DNA from 4 places in the Pantoea alfalfae genome. Region 1 is predicted to be linked to each of the others. Evidence: predicted binding sites of a transcription regulator. Region 1 holds the regulator's gene; each other region holds the start of a gene.
The links. Region 1 encodes Fur, which represses iron uptake genes when iron is present. Its sites were predicted from a motif close to ATAATAATGAGAACNACTATCAA; they were not measured.
Positions count from the first base shown of each region.

Region 2: K6R05_RS16665 (isochorismate synthase) is a predicted target of Fur. The motif match lies at 1,733-1,755, and genes of this name have one in related genera.
Region 3: fes (enterochelin esterase) is a predicted target of Fur. The motif match lies at 1,670-1,692, and genes of this name have one in related genera.
Region 4: K6R05_RS11230 (TonB-dependent siderophore receptor) is a predicted target of Fur. The motif match lies at 1,389-1,411, and genes of this name have one in related genera.

Region 1 is NZ_CP082292.1:2,886,736-2,889,879, forward strand. It holds gene ybfE (LexA regulated protein) at 1-144, shown strand, start outside; gene fldA (flavodoxin FldA) at 277-807, shown strand; gene fur (ferric iron uptake transcriptional regulator) at 1,155-1,598, shown strand; gene K6R05_RS13575 (hypothetical protein) at 1,664-2,059, opposite strand; gene glnS (glutamine--tRNA ligase) at 2,296-3,144, opposite strand, start outside.
Region 2 is NZ_CP082292.1:3,565,494-3,568,637, reverse strand. It holds gene K6R05_RS16670 ((2,3-dihydroxybenzoyl)adenylate synthase) at 1-517, opposite strand, end outside; gene K6R05_RS16665 (isochorismate synthase) at 528-1,706, opposite strand; gene fepB (Fe2+-enterobactin ABC transporter substrate-binding protein) at 1,883-2,851, shown strand; gene entS (enterobactin transporter EntS) at 2,846-3,144, opposite strand, start outside.
Region 3 is NZ_CP082292.1:3,554,421-3,557,564, forward strand. It holds gene K6R05_RS16620 (TonB-dependent siderophore receptor) at 1-1,483, opposite strand, end outside; gene fes (enterochelin esterase) at 1,734-2,945, shown strand; gene K6R05_RS16630 (MbtH family protein) at 3,042-3,144, shown strand, end outside.
Region 4 is NZ_CP082292.1:2,417,491-2,420,634, forward strand. It holds gene treA (alpha,alpha-trehalase TreA) at 1-1,265, shown strand, start outside; gene K6R05_RS11230 (TonB-dependent siderophore receptor) at 1,457-3,144, shown strand, end outside.

The DNA.
Region 1 (3,144 bases):
GACAAAGGACGCGGACTTCGTCGTGTCGAACTGAAAATGAACAGTGAAGCCGTCGATGCGCTCAACACGCTGGCAGAACAGCGCAATCTCAGCCGCAGCGAACTGATTGAACAGATGCTGCTGGCACAGCTCCAACTGGATTAATGCGGGCAAAACGCACGCAGGAGCAAATGTCGGGGCTTTAACCGTTCACCGGTTTTCTCTCGTCTGCTATTATTCGCTGAAATGTGCTGCGGCACACATCTCATTATCAGGATTTAAGAGGTTATTTTACTCATGGCACTCGTAGGCATCTTCTTTGGCAGCGATACCGGCAATACCGAAAACATTGCAAAAATGATCCAGAAACAGCTGGGTACAGACGTTGCAGAAGTGCATGACATCGCGAAAAGCACAAAAGAAGATCTGGAAGCGTTTGATATCCTGCTGCTGGGCATTCCGACCTGGTACTATGGTGAAGCGCAGTGCGACTGGGATGATTTTTTCCCGACGCTGGAAGAGATCGATTTCAACGGCAAGCTGGTTGCGCTGTTTGGCTGCGGCGATCAGGAAGATTACGCGGAGTACTTCTGTGATGCGATGGGCACGATCCGTGACATCATTGAGCCGCACGGTGCCGTAATAGTGGGCCACTGGCCAACAGAAGGCTATCACTTCGAAGCCTCAAAAGGGCTGGCCGATGATACCCACTTCCTGGGTCTGGCCATCGATGAAGATCGTCAGCCTGAACTGACCAACCAGCGCGTGGAGCAGTGGGTTAAGCAGATTTCTGATGAACTGCAGCTGAAAGATATCCTTGAAGCCTGATCCTGCCCGCCTCAATGTGAGCGCCAGCTCACATTGAGGCAATGGAAATTCCTATAGAAATAATAGCCACATTTTTTTAACTTTCTCCGTTTAATCTGTAGAATACCCGCATCGATCTTCCGCTTATTTTTTCAGGCGGTAAGACTAAGCGATGTACCAACAGACATCTGCCAGAATCCTCCCCGGCCCGGTGACCTATCCCCCACAGCCCGTGATGATTCAGGCACGCCCTCTGGTTTTCATTTCATCGCTTCAGTTCTATAATGAGACGCAAATGAGAATGAGCGCAGATCGACATTCAAGGCGATAAGCCACAAAAGTGAATATAGTGACAGGACAAAATCCGCATGACTGACAATAACACCGCATTAAAGAAGGCTGGCCTGAAAGTGACGCTGCCCAGACTGAAAATTCTGGAAGTGCTTCAGGAACCTGAGTGCCATCACGTCAGTGCGGAAGATTTGTACAAACGCCTGATCGACATCGGCGAAGAGATTGGCCTGGCTACCGTTTACCGTGTTCTGAACCAGTTTGATGACGCCGGTATCGTGACCCGTCACAACTTTGAAGGCGGTAAATCTGTCTTTGAACTGACGCAGCAGCATCACCACGATCATCTGATCTGTCTGGATTGCGGCAAGGTTATTGAGTTCAGCGATGAGTCGATCGAAACGCGTCAGCGTGAAATCGCCACCCGTCATGGCATCAAGCTGACCAACCACAGCCTCTATCTCTATGGACACTGTACGCTGGGTGATTGCCGGGAAGACGAAACCCTGCACGACCAGTAACGCGACCTGAAATAAAAAAACCGGTGAATTCACCGGTTTTTTTTCGTCTGTCTTCGGCTGTTGTATCAGGCGACCAGCGTCTCCTGCAGATAGCGCCAGCGTGGAATAGAGCTGCTGCAGTCCAGTATCGCCAGCGAGATACGGCTCTGATTATTGCCATTCATCATCTGCATTTCGCGATACTGTACGGTGATCTCTTTTTCATGATGAGAGAGGATGACGTGTTCGCAGGTGACAATGCGCATCCCTTCGCGCTGTCCCTGCAGCTGCCGGAAAAGCGCCTCGACCTCGTTCAGATTGCACTCTCTGCCCTTTGGGGTGACCATGCGGAATTCAGGATGAAAATAGGACATCAGCAGCTCAAAACTGTCGTCAGATCCGGCAGGCTGGTTAAAAATACGTTCAATGAGCTGATGTAAAACGACCACACTGTTTCTGGCTTCCTGGGCGAGAACTGTCATTTTTTTTCCTTCTGTAACCCGCTTTGCAACCTCTGAGAGCGCATAGCCTACCTGAAAGCGGATAATTCACATCTGGAAATTGATTAATTTTTTTAAACTCAGATTTCTCTCACAATGCCGCATTTAATCGGTTGCGGTTAGATCAGAATAAATGTCGGCAATGAGTAAAATCAGGGCAACAAAAAAGGGCGATAAATCGCCCTTTTGTCATTTTATGAGGTCAGCCTCAAAAAAATTTATTCGCCAGTTTTCGCCCAGGTATCACGAAGACCGACGGTGCGGTTAAACACCAGTTGCGATGGCGTAGAGTAAACGCTGTCGGCGCAGAAATAACCCTCACGTTCAAACTGGAACGGAGTGGTCGGTTCCACATCGCGCAGGCTCGGTTCCACAAAGCCCAGTTTGATCGCCAGTGACTCAGGGTTGATCACCGCCAGGAAGTCCTCTGCCGCGCCCGGATTTGGCACACTGAACAGACGATCATACAGGCGGAACTCTGCTGGCTGCGCGTGATCCGCAGACACCCAGTGAATGACCCCTTTGACCTTACGGCCATCGGCAGGATCTTTGCTCAGCGTGTCTACGTCGCTGGTGCAGTAGATGCAGGTGATGTTGCCCGCTTCATCTTTAGCGACGCGCTCAGCACGAATCACATAGGCATTGCGCAGGCGGACTTCTTTGCCCAGCACCAGGCGCTTATATTGCTTGTTCGCCTCTTCGCGGAAATCGGCACGGTCAATCCAGATCTCGCGGCTGAACGGCACTTCACGCGTACCCATCTCCGGTTTACCCGGATGATTTGGCATGGTGATGATTTCGTTATGGCCAGCTGGCAGGTTTTCGATCACCACTTTCAGCGGATCCAGCACAGCCATAGCACGTGGCGCATTCTCATTCAGGTCATCACGGATACAGGACTCCAGCGAGGCCATCTCCACGATGTTATCCTGCTTGGTCACGCCGATACGACGGCAGAACTCGCGGATAGAGGCGGCGGTGTAACCACGACGACGCAGACCTGAAACGGTCAGCATGCGCGGATCGTCCCAGCCTTCAACGTGCTTCTCGGTCACCAGCTGAGTGAG
Region 2 (3,144 bases), 680 kb from region 1:
CTGCGGGTTCTGCCAGCAGGGCGTCGAGACGGTTTTCCGCATGAGCATCATTACGCAGGATCACCTGCTGCAGTGAAGGCTGCTCACGGCGAAGCTGCGTGATAAAGGCATCATCGGCGAACAGGGGATGGCTGCGATCGGCAATCAACAGGCGCGGCGCGATCTGACTGGCATAGGCGGCCAGTTCGGTACGCTGATGGCTGAACAGGGCGTTAACCGGGGCAACGCCGATTTTGAACAGCGCAAACAGCGTCAGGTAAAATTCCGCCACGTTGCCAAGCTGCACCAGCGCCGTATCACCGGGTTTCAGGCCACGACGCTGCAGGGCCGCTGCCAGATTGTCACTCAGTGAGGCCAGCTGTCGATAGGTAAATTGCCGGTCGCCATCAATCACCGCCACGCATTCGCTGTCGCGGTGACGCTCCAGGATGTCGGTCATCGGCAGATCCAGCCAGTACCCTTTTTCACGGTAACGAGCAGCCAGATCGTCCGGCCAGCGGCTGTAAGAAATCGTCATACAGGTTCCTTTAGTGCAATCCAAAAGCGCGAAGCATGGTGTCGAGTTTGACGCCGGTCTCGCGCCACTCGGATTCAGGTTGTGAGTCCGCCACGATCCCCGCGCCAGCAAACAGCCGGACCCGCGGACCATTCACCGTGCCGCAGCGAATGGTGACGACCCATTCGCCGTTGCCCTGATCGTCACACCAGCCGACGATGCCGCCAAACAGCTGACGCTCAAACGGTTCAAGTTGCTGAATCAGCGCCTGAGCACGCTGATGCGGAAATCCGCTGAGCGCTGGTGTCGGATGCAGCAGGCAGGCCAGTGACAGTGCATTTTCGCGGTCGTCCAGTACTTCGCCCCGAATCTGCGTAGCGAGGTGCCACAGCGTTGCGGTGGTCAGCAGGGAAGGGGTTTCCGGGACCGACAGCAGGCGACTGCGAGGCTGCAGCGTCATGCGCATCGCATCCGTCACCAGTTTATGTTCATGCCGGTCTTTGGCTGACTGCATCAGGCTGTCACCTGAGGCCTGGTCACGCTGTGGATCGTTGTTGCGCGGCGCTGAACCGGCCAGCGGACAGGAGCTGAACTGTCGGCCCTGCTTACGAATCATCAGTTCCGGGCTGGCCCCCACCAGCGCGCCGCCATCGGGCAGCGGCAGATGAAAGTGATAGCTGTCAGGGTTCTGCGCCACGATGCGCTGCATCAGGGCGGCCGTATCGACCGGTTGTTCCGCCACGATTTCCATCAGCCGCGACAGCACCACTTTATCCGGATCGCCGCGCCGCGTGGCTGCCACGGCCTGCGCAACCATGTCAGTGAAGGTGTCGTGATCCGGCAGCGCGGTACGGCGACGAACTTCTGGCAGCTCGCTTTCAGCCGATGAGGCACGGGCTTTCAGATCGTCACGTTGAAAGGTCTGATATGACTCAGGGATAAACAGCGCTGCGGGCTGATCCACATCGAACGGGATCGCACCCACCAGAATGGGATGGGCTATGCCCTGTTTTCTGGCCGAGGCAAAATGATGCTGCAGTTGTTGCTGAAACTCTCCGGTCAGCTGCTCACCCTGGTTTACCGGGGCAGTGAGTGTCGTAAAACAGCCCTGAGTTGTCAGGCTTCGCCAGGGAGAAGTAAACAGGAAGCCACGGCAGAGTGCCGGAAAATCCTGCAGCAGGGGATGTTCAAATGCCAGCGATTCCACCATAATTTCACCTATAAATGATAAGATAACTAATAATGATTATCATTTGTATTATGTTGCAGTAACCTACGTCGAATAGCCGAAGGTGTCAATAAATACGCGGTGATTCAGCTGGTTTTGTTGGTTAAATCAGCACAAGTTGTCGCCCGGATTACCGGAGAGAAATAGGATGAAAACAAATGACTAAACAGGGAGTAACGTCGGCATTAGCGCTGTTTTTGCTGAGTATCACTCTGTTCAGCGTGACCGCTGTTGCACAGACCGGCTGGCCGCGCACCTTCGCGGGGGCAAAAGGTCAGGTCACCCTGGCTCAGGCACCGACTCGCATTGTCTCGACCAGTGTCACCCTGACCGGATCGCTGCTGGCGATTGATGCGCCGGTAGTTGCCAGTGGCGCAACCGCACCCGGCAGCCGGCTGGCTGATGAGCAGGGATTCTTCCGGCAGTGGGGGCGTGTGGCGAAACAGCGTGGCGTAAAGCGGCTCTATATTGGTGAACCCAATGCGGAAGCGATCGCTGCGGAAGCGCCAGACCTGATTGTGGTCAGCGCCACCGGTAATGATTCAGCGATCAAACTGGCCGATCAGCTCTCGGCGATTGCACCGGTACTGGTCGTTAACTATGACGATAAAAGCTGGCAGCAGCTGGTGACGCTGCTGGGTGAGGCGACCGGGCATGAGGCGGATGCCGCTGCCCGGATAAGCGAGTTCGACGCGCGTGAAAAGGCGCTGAAGGCAAAGCTGACCCTGCCTCCGCAGCCGGTTTCTGCAATGGTGTGGAACGGAGATGGCCGGGCTGTGAATCTCTGGACGGAGGCATCGGCACAGGGGAAGTTACTGCAGGCGCTGGGCTTCACGCTGGCAACGCCACCGGCGACGCTTCAGTCCGCTCACAGCATGGGACAGCGTAAAGATATTCTTCAGCTGTCAGGCGAAAATCTGGCGGCAGGCCTGAATGGCCAGACTTATCTGCTGTTTGCCGCCGAAGATAACACGGCTGCGCAGGTAATGAGCAATGCTTTTCTGGCGCAGACCCCAGCGGTGCGCGCTAAAGCGGTCTATGCGCTGGGGCTGGATAGCTTTCGTCTCGACTACTACAGCGCCAGTCATTTACTGACGCGGCTGGAAGCGCTGTTCGTGAAATCATGATGTGGCTTCGTCGGGGGCAGGCCGTTGATAGCGTCGCAGGCGGCCCATCAGCAGCCACATGATGAGACCCAGCACGGTGGCTGCCAGGCCAGAGAGGGCGGCTGCCTGCTGCGGCAACAGCAGTGAACCCATCGCGCCAATGATTGCTGCACCTATCGCATCGCCGGTGACATTCTGCGCTGTCCAGAGGCTGTTGATCCTGCCAAGCAGTGCATCGGGCGTCAGCGTCTGAATCATCGCGTACTGCACCAGGCTGCTGATGGCACTGAAATAACCAAAGGCCACGAGGCAGA
Region 3 (3,144 bases), 670 kb from region 1:
CGCGCGCAATGCCCATTTTCAGCGTGAACTCATCGCCTAATCCCTGTGAGAGGTTGAGCGACGGGCTCCAGTTATCGCCGACAATCGAATGGTGATCGAAGCGCAGGCCGGGCGTCAGCATGGTGCTGTCAGTCAGCTCAATATTGTCTTCCGCAAACAGTGAGAAGATCTCCGCCTGCGAATAGGGAGAGCGTCCGGTGGTGGCGATACCCGGAATCGAACCGTAGCTGGCGGCCTGCGTCGTCGAGGAAGGATCCTTCATCCGCTGCTGATTCCATTCCGTGCCAAAAGTTGCAGTCTGATTCACCAGCCACTCAAAGGGCACGCTGATCTCGCTGTGCAGCAACACATCATCCAGCTGGATAGTGTTGAAATTGCTGTTGGAAAAGATCCCTTCAGTGCCGCCCGCCAGCCCTTCATTCAGACGCGAGTTGCGGGTGTTTTCATACTGCGCATAGGTGTTGGTGCTGATGCCATTATCCCAGGCGCCGGTCCACTTAACTGAAAAGTTCTGCCGATAGAGCCGGTTGGTTTCGTCACCATATTTGCTTTTCACAAGCGCGTTGGTATTGGTGTTCTGGGTGTCGCCAGCATAGAGGTTGCCCTGACGGCTGTAACCGGCCCCCACTTCCAGCGCCTGCATTGGTGCAAACGTCCAGCGCAGCAGGCCATGAATATCTTTATTGACTGAACCTTCGCGGCCCGCCGGGTAGGATCCCGCGTAACTGCCGGTGCGGTCTGCGGCGTGCCCTTCATTGATATCGTAAGCATCAGCCTGCGTTTTTGCCAGACCGCCATAGAGCCGGAAACTGACATCATCGCCCAGCGGTCCTTCAAGACTGAAGTTAGTACGCCGCGTCGCGCCCTCCTCCTTGTGTTGCGGCACGTTGTAATAGGCGTTCCACGAGCCGTGCCACTGATTATCCATCTCTTTCCTGGTGATGATATTAACCACACCACCCGCCGCACCATTGCCGTAGCGGGCCGCTGCCGGACCCCGGATGACGTCAATGCGGTCAATGATCTCTGGCGGTACCCAGTTCGTGTCGCCGCGTGTGTCGCGCTCGCCACGCCAGCCAAGCCGCACCGCATTGCGGCTGGTCACCGGCAGGCCATCGATCAGGATCAGGGTATTTTCCGGCCCCATACCACGGATATCGATCTGACGGTTATTACCGCGCTGGCCGCTGGTGGAGTTACCGGTCAGATTGACACCGGGCATGGTGCGGATGATTTCGGCGACGTCGCGCGCAGGCGGATGTTTTTTGATTTCGTCGGCGGTAATCGTTGACACGCCAGGGGCCTGCAGCGTCTGCTCAGCGGCGGTGACCGTCATGGTGTCGTCGTGGAGGGTATCGGAGGTGCTGCTGTCGATAGCGGGTTCGCGGGTGGCTTCAGCAGCCACGGCACCGGCAGAAATGAGAGAGGCCGTGAGACCCAGTTCAATCATAATGGCTAACGAAAGCCGGGATATCTTTTTCATTTTTCTGTTCCTGGAGTGCCAGCGAGCATGCCACTGCCGGCGTACCGGTAAAAAGGTCATAACCTTGCCTGCAACGCATTAACCTTCCCGTCACACAGGCTTCAGAACCGCGTTGCGTCCGTCTGAAATCCGATGCGGCAGAGAGAATGCGCGCGCTCCCTGTCGAGCGGAAACACCCTATTGCAAATGCAAATAATTATCAATACTATTATCTGTAACATGCATGACTCTAAGCAAGTGTGATTGAATCATGGCGCGAATAGCGTGGTTAAACGAAGAGACCGGCAGCGAACGCTGGTGGCAGCAGCTGCAGCAACAGGGCATTCCCCTGATTGAACCCGCTGAAAAGGGGACCTGTCAGGTCACTTTTTTCTGGCGTGATCCGCAGGGTGACCCGCTGCACTCTGATACCCGGCGCGTCTGGATCAACATTACCGGTGTGACCGATCATCATCACACAGCCTCACCTTCCTCCTTAACACCTGTTCCTGATACCGATGTCTGGTGGTGGCAAACCACCCTGCCCGCTGACTGGCGCGGCAGCTACTGCCTGATCCCTGACAACCAGACAGAGACGTTTGCCGGGCAGGCTGATATGCAGGCGCTGCGCCAGTGGTGGAGTCAGAAATTCCGGCAGGCACAAAGCGACCCGCTGAATCCTTTGCGTAGCTGGGCAGGTGGACGCGGAATGAGGGTCTCGCCGCTGCACCTGCCACGCGCGCCGGATCAACAGGTGTGGCGTGCGGTTGATGAGGGCCGTGCCGCCGATATTCCGCTGCAACACTATTTGTGGCGCAGCGAACGGCTGGGAAACCAGCGTCAGATCTGGATCGCTGTCACCGGAGACGCCAGTGCAGGCGATCGTCCGCTGGCACTGCTGCTGGATGGTCAGTTCTGGGCGCACAGCATGCCGGTTGCCGGTCCGCTTCAGCAACTCACTGAGGCAGGCGAGCTGCCTCCTGCGGTCTATGTCATGATCGACATCATCGACCGCGAACACCGCACGCGTGAACTGACCTGTAACCCTGACTTCTGGCTGGCGATTCAGCACGAGCTGTTACCACAAATTCAGCAGTGGGCACCGTTTCGGGCCGACAGCACGCTGGTGGCCGGACAGAGTTTTGGCGGCCTTTCTGCCGCTTACGCCACCCTGAACTGGCCGGAAACTTTTGCGGGTGCCGTCAGTCTTTCCGGTTCGTTCTGGTGGCCCGCGCGCGGTGACCCGAATGGCTGGCTGCCGCAGCAGTTACAGCAGGGTTTGCTGCAGGCGCCCTCCCGGCGCTTTTATCTGGAGGCGGGGCGGCGCGAACGCCTGATTCTGGCAGCAAACGAACAGTTTCAGCGCGATCTGACTGTGGCAGGACATCAGGTCAGCTATCACCCGATTGAAGGCGGTCACGATGCGCTGTGCTGGCGCGGCGGACTGCTGGCAGGCCTCAACGCTATGTGGCAATCGTCATAACCCGCTGATATCCCGCCGTCTGTGCGCCATTAAAAGAAAAAGGATACCCAGGAGATCGGCGTTTATACGCCCGACGACTTCGGACAGGAGACCAACATGCAACAACTCAATCCTTTCGACGATCCCCAGCAGGATTGTCAGGTACTGAAAAATGCTCAGCAGCAGTACAGCTTATGGCCCGCCTTTTGTGCGGTTCCGC
Region 4 (3,144 bases), 470 kb from region 1:
GTCAGTATGACTCGCTGCTGCCGCTGCCTAAGCCCTATGTGGTGCCAGGCGGGCGTTTCCGCGAAGTCTATTACTGGGACAGTTACTTCACCATGCTGGGGCTGGCCGAGAGCGGACACTGGGATAAAGTGCAGGATATGACGGATAACTTCGCCTCACTCCTCGACCGTTATGGCCACATCCCCAACGGCAACCGCAGCTACTACCTGAGCCGTTCACAGCCACCGTTCTTCAGCCTGATGGTCGATCTGCTGGCGACGCACGATAACGGCAAAGCCTATACCCGTTATCTGCCACAGCTGCAGAAAGAGTACGACTACTGGATGGCAGACAGCGATAACGTCGCGGCGGGTGCAGCCAGCAAGCGGGTGATTAAGCTGTCGGACGGCAGCCTGCTCAACCGCTACTGGGATGCGCGCGACGTGCCACGCACCGAATCCTGGATGGATGACATTGCCACCGCGCAGAAAGCGCCGCAGAGGAATAAAGCCGAACTCTACCGTGAGCTGCGTTCCGGTGCGGCGTCGGGCTGGGATTTCAGTTCGCGCTGGTTTACCGATGCGCATAACTTGTCGACAATCCGTACCACGCAACTGGCTCCGGTTGACCTCAACAGCCTGCTGTTCCATCTGGAGCAGACCCTGTCGAAAGGCTATCAGATGAACAAGCAGAGCGATCTGGCGAAGCAGTACGCCGATCGCGCAGAGAAGCGCCAGGCAGCGATCAACCGCTATCTGTGGGACAGCAAACAGAACTGGTATGCCGACTATGACTGGCAGAAAAAGCAGGTTCATCCGCAGCTGACGGCTGCCGCGCTGTTCCCGCTCTATCTGCAGGTCGCCAGCGATAAGCAGGCTGAAAGCACTGCCAGCGCGGTTGAAAAGCAGCTGCTGAAGCCCGGCGGTCTGGTGACTACCACCGTGAACAACGGCCAGCAGTGGGATGCCCCGAATGGCTGGGCCCCGCTGCAGTGGGTTGCCGTGGAAGGCCTGGAGCATTACAACCAGCCAAAACTGGCGAAAGAGGTAGGCTTACGCTTCCTGCAAAACGTCCAGATGACCTATGACCGTGAGCATAAGCTGGTGGAGAAATATGTCGTTGATGGCAAAAATCTCGGCGGTGGCGGTGGCGGTGAGTATCCGCTGCAGGACGGCTTCGGCTGGACCAACGGCGTCACGCTGAAACTGCTCGATAAGTACTGCCCGAAAGATAAAACCTGTAACAGCGCCCACGATATTCCTCAGGCGTCTGCCTCGCAAAACTGATCCACTCTGGATACCTCTGGCCTCGCCGGAGGTATCCGCACGCCTTTTCAGCGAATTTTACTTGACCTTCTTACATCAACAGGCAAAATTGCAGCCAATTTACAAAAGGTAATAATTCTCATTATGATAATGAGATTGCCTATTAACAACTTTACTCACCTGCCTTAATCTTTGCTATGAAAGGAACTCCGATGAAACTGTCACTGTCGCTGAGAGGGTATATTCGCCTCTGCACCCTGGCGCTGACCGCGCCTGCTCTGAGTTTCGCTGCCGATATGGTGGTGACTGCACAACCGCAAGAAGATTCGACCTCGCCGACCCAGGGCTATCTGGCCACCACCAGCCAGGGCGCAACCAAAAGCGACCGTCCGCTGATCACCACGCCGCAGTCGATATCCGTGGTCACCCGCCAGCAGATGCAGGATCAGGGCGCGCTGACCCTGAACCAGGCACTGGGCTATAGCTCCGGCGTCTTCACCAACTTTGGCGGTGCCGCGACCCGTTACGACACCATTGCGCTGCGCGGCTTCCACGGCGGCGATGTCGATAACACCTTCCTCGACGGCATGCGGCTGATGAGCGACGGCGGCAGTTTCAACGTATTGCAGGTGGATAACGCCTTCCTTGAGCGCATCGACGTGATCAAAGGCCCCTCTTCTGCCCTTTATGGTCAGACGGTGCCGGGCGGACTGGTGAACATGGTCACCAAACGTCCGCAGTTCAGCGAAGAGGGGCATATCCAGCTGCAGGCGGGCAGTAATGCCACCACCGGTACGATGTTTGACTACACCAATGCCATCAACGATCAGTGGGCGTTTCGCCTGACCGGCGTGACCCGCAACAGCGATACCCAGTACGATCACACCCGCGAAGAGAAATATGCACTGATGCCGCAGCTGATGTGGCAGCCGGACGAAGATACCCATCTGATCCTGAAAGCCTATCTGCAGAAGGATCCGTCGGGCGGTTATCACGGTTCGGTACCGGGTGACGGCAGCCTCACCGAACATAACGGCTACAAGCTGAGCAACGGCTTTTATGAGGGCAACAGCGATCTCGATCAGTTCAAGCGTCGCGAGCAGATCTACAGCTTCGATTTCGCCCATCGCTTCAACGACGTCTGGTCATTCTCCTCAACTGGCAGCTACAGCCACTCGAATGTCGATCTCGATCAGGTCTATCAGGTTGGCTGGGATGAAAATAATCCCGACCTGCTGAACCGTTCTTACTCCGGTGAGCGCTCGTCGCTCTCCGCCTGGTCCACCGATAACCGCTTACAGGCGGAGTTCGACACCGCTGAACTGGAGCACCGCGTCACCCTGGGTGCCGAGTATCATCGTTACAAAAATGAGATCAGCGCGGCGGGCGGTTCAGCCAGTCAGCTCAATGCCCTGACCGGCGAGCAGGTAGGCGACATGCCGGATTACACCTGGGCCGATAAAACCCGTCGCTACTATCAGACCGGCCTCTATCTGCAGGATGAGATGAAGCTGGATCGCTGGCATCTGGATCTCTCCGGTCGTTATGACCGCATCGTCGCCAATAACAGCGGCAATGAGCGTCGTCAGGATGATCACATCAGCGGACGCGCTGCGCTGCTCTATGCCTTCGACAACGGCATCTCGCCTTACGTCAGCTGGAGCCAGGCGATTACCCCGACCGCGCTCACCGATTCCAACAATAACCTGCTGAAGCCCACCACCGCGGAGCAGTATGAAGCCGGGGTGAAATATCAGCCGGTCGGCACCCGCGATCTCTATAGCGTGGCGGTCTATGACCTGACGCAGAAAGATGTGGCGAACCGGGAAGCACCGACGCCGTTCTTTACGCCATCGGGCAAAGTTCATTCACAAGGTATCGAGCTGGAAGCGCGTAATCA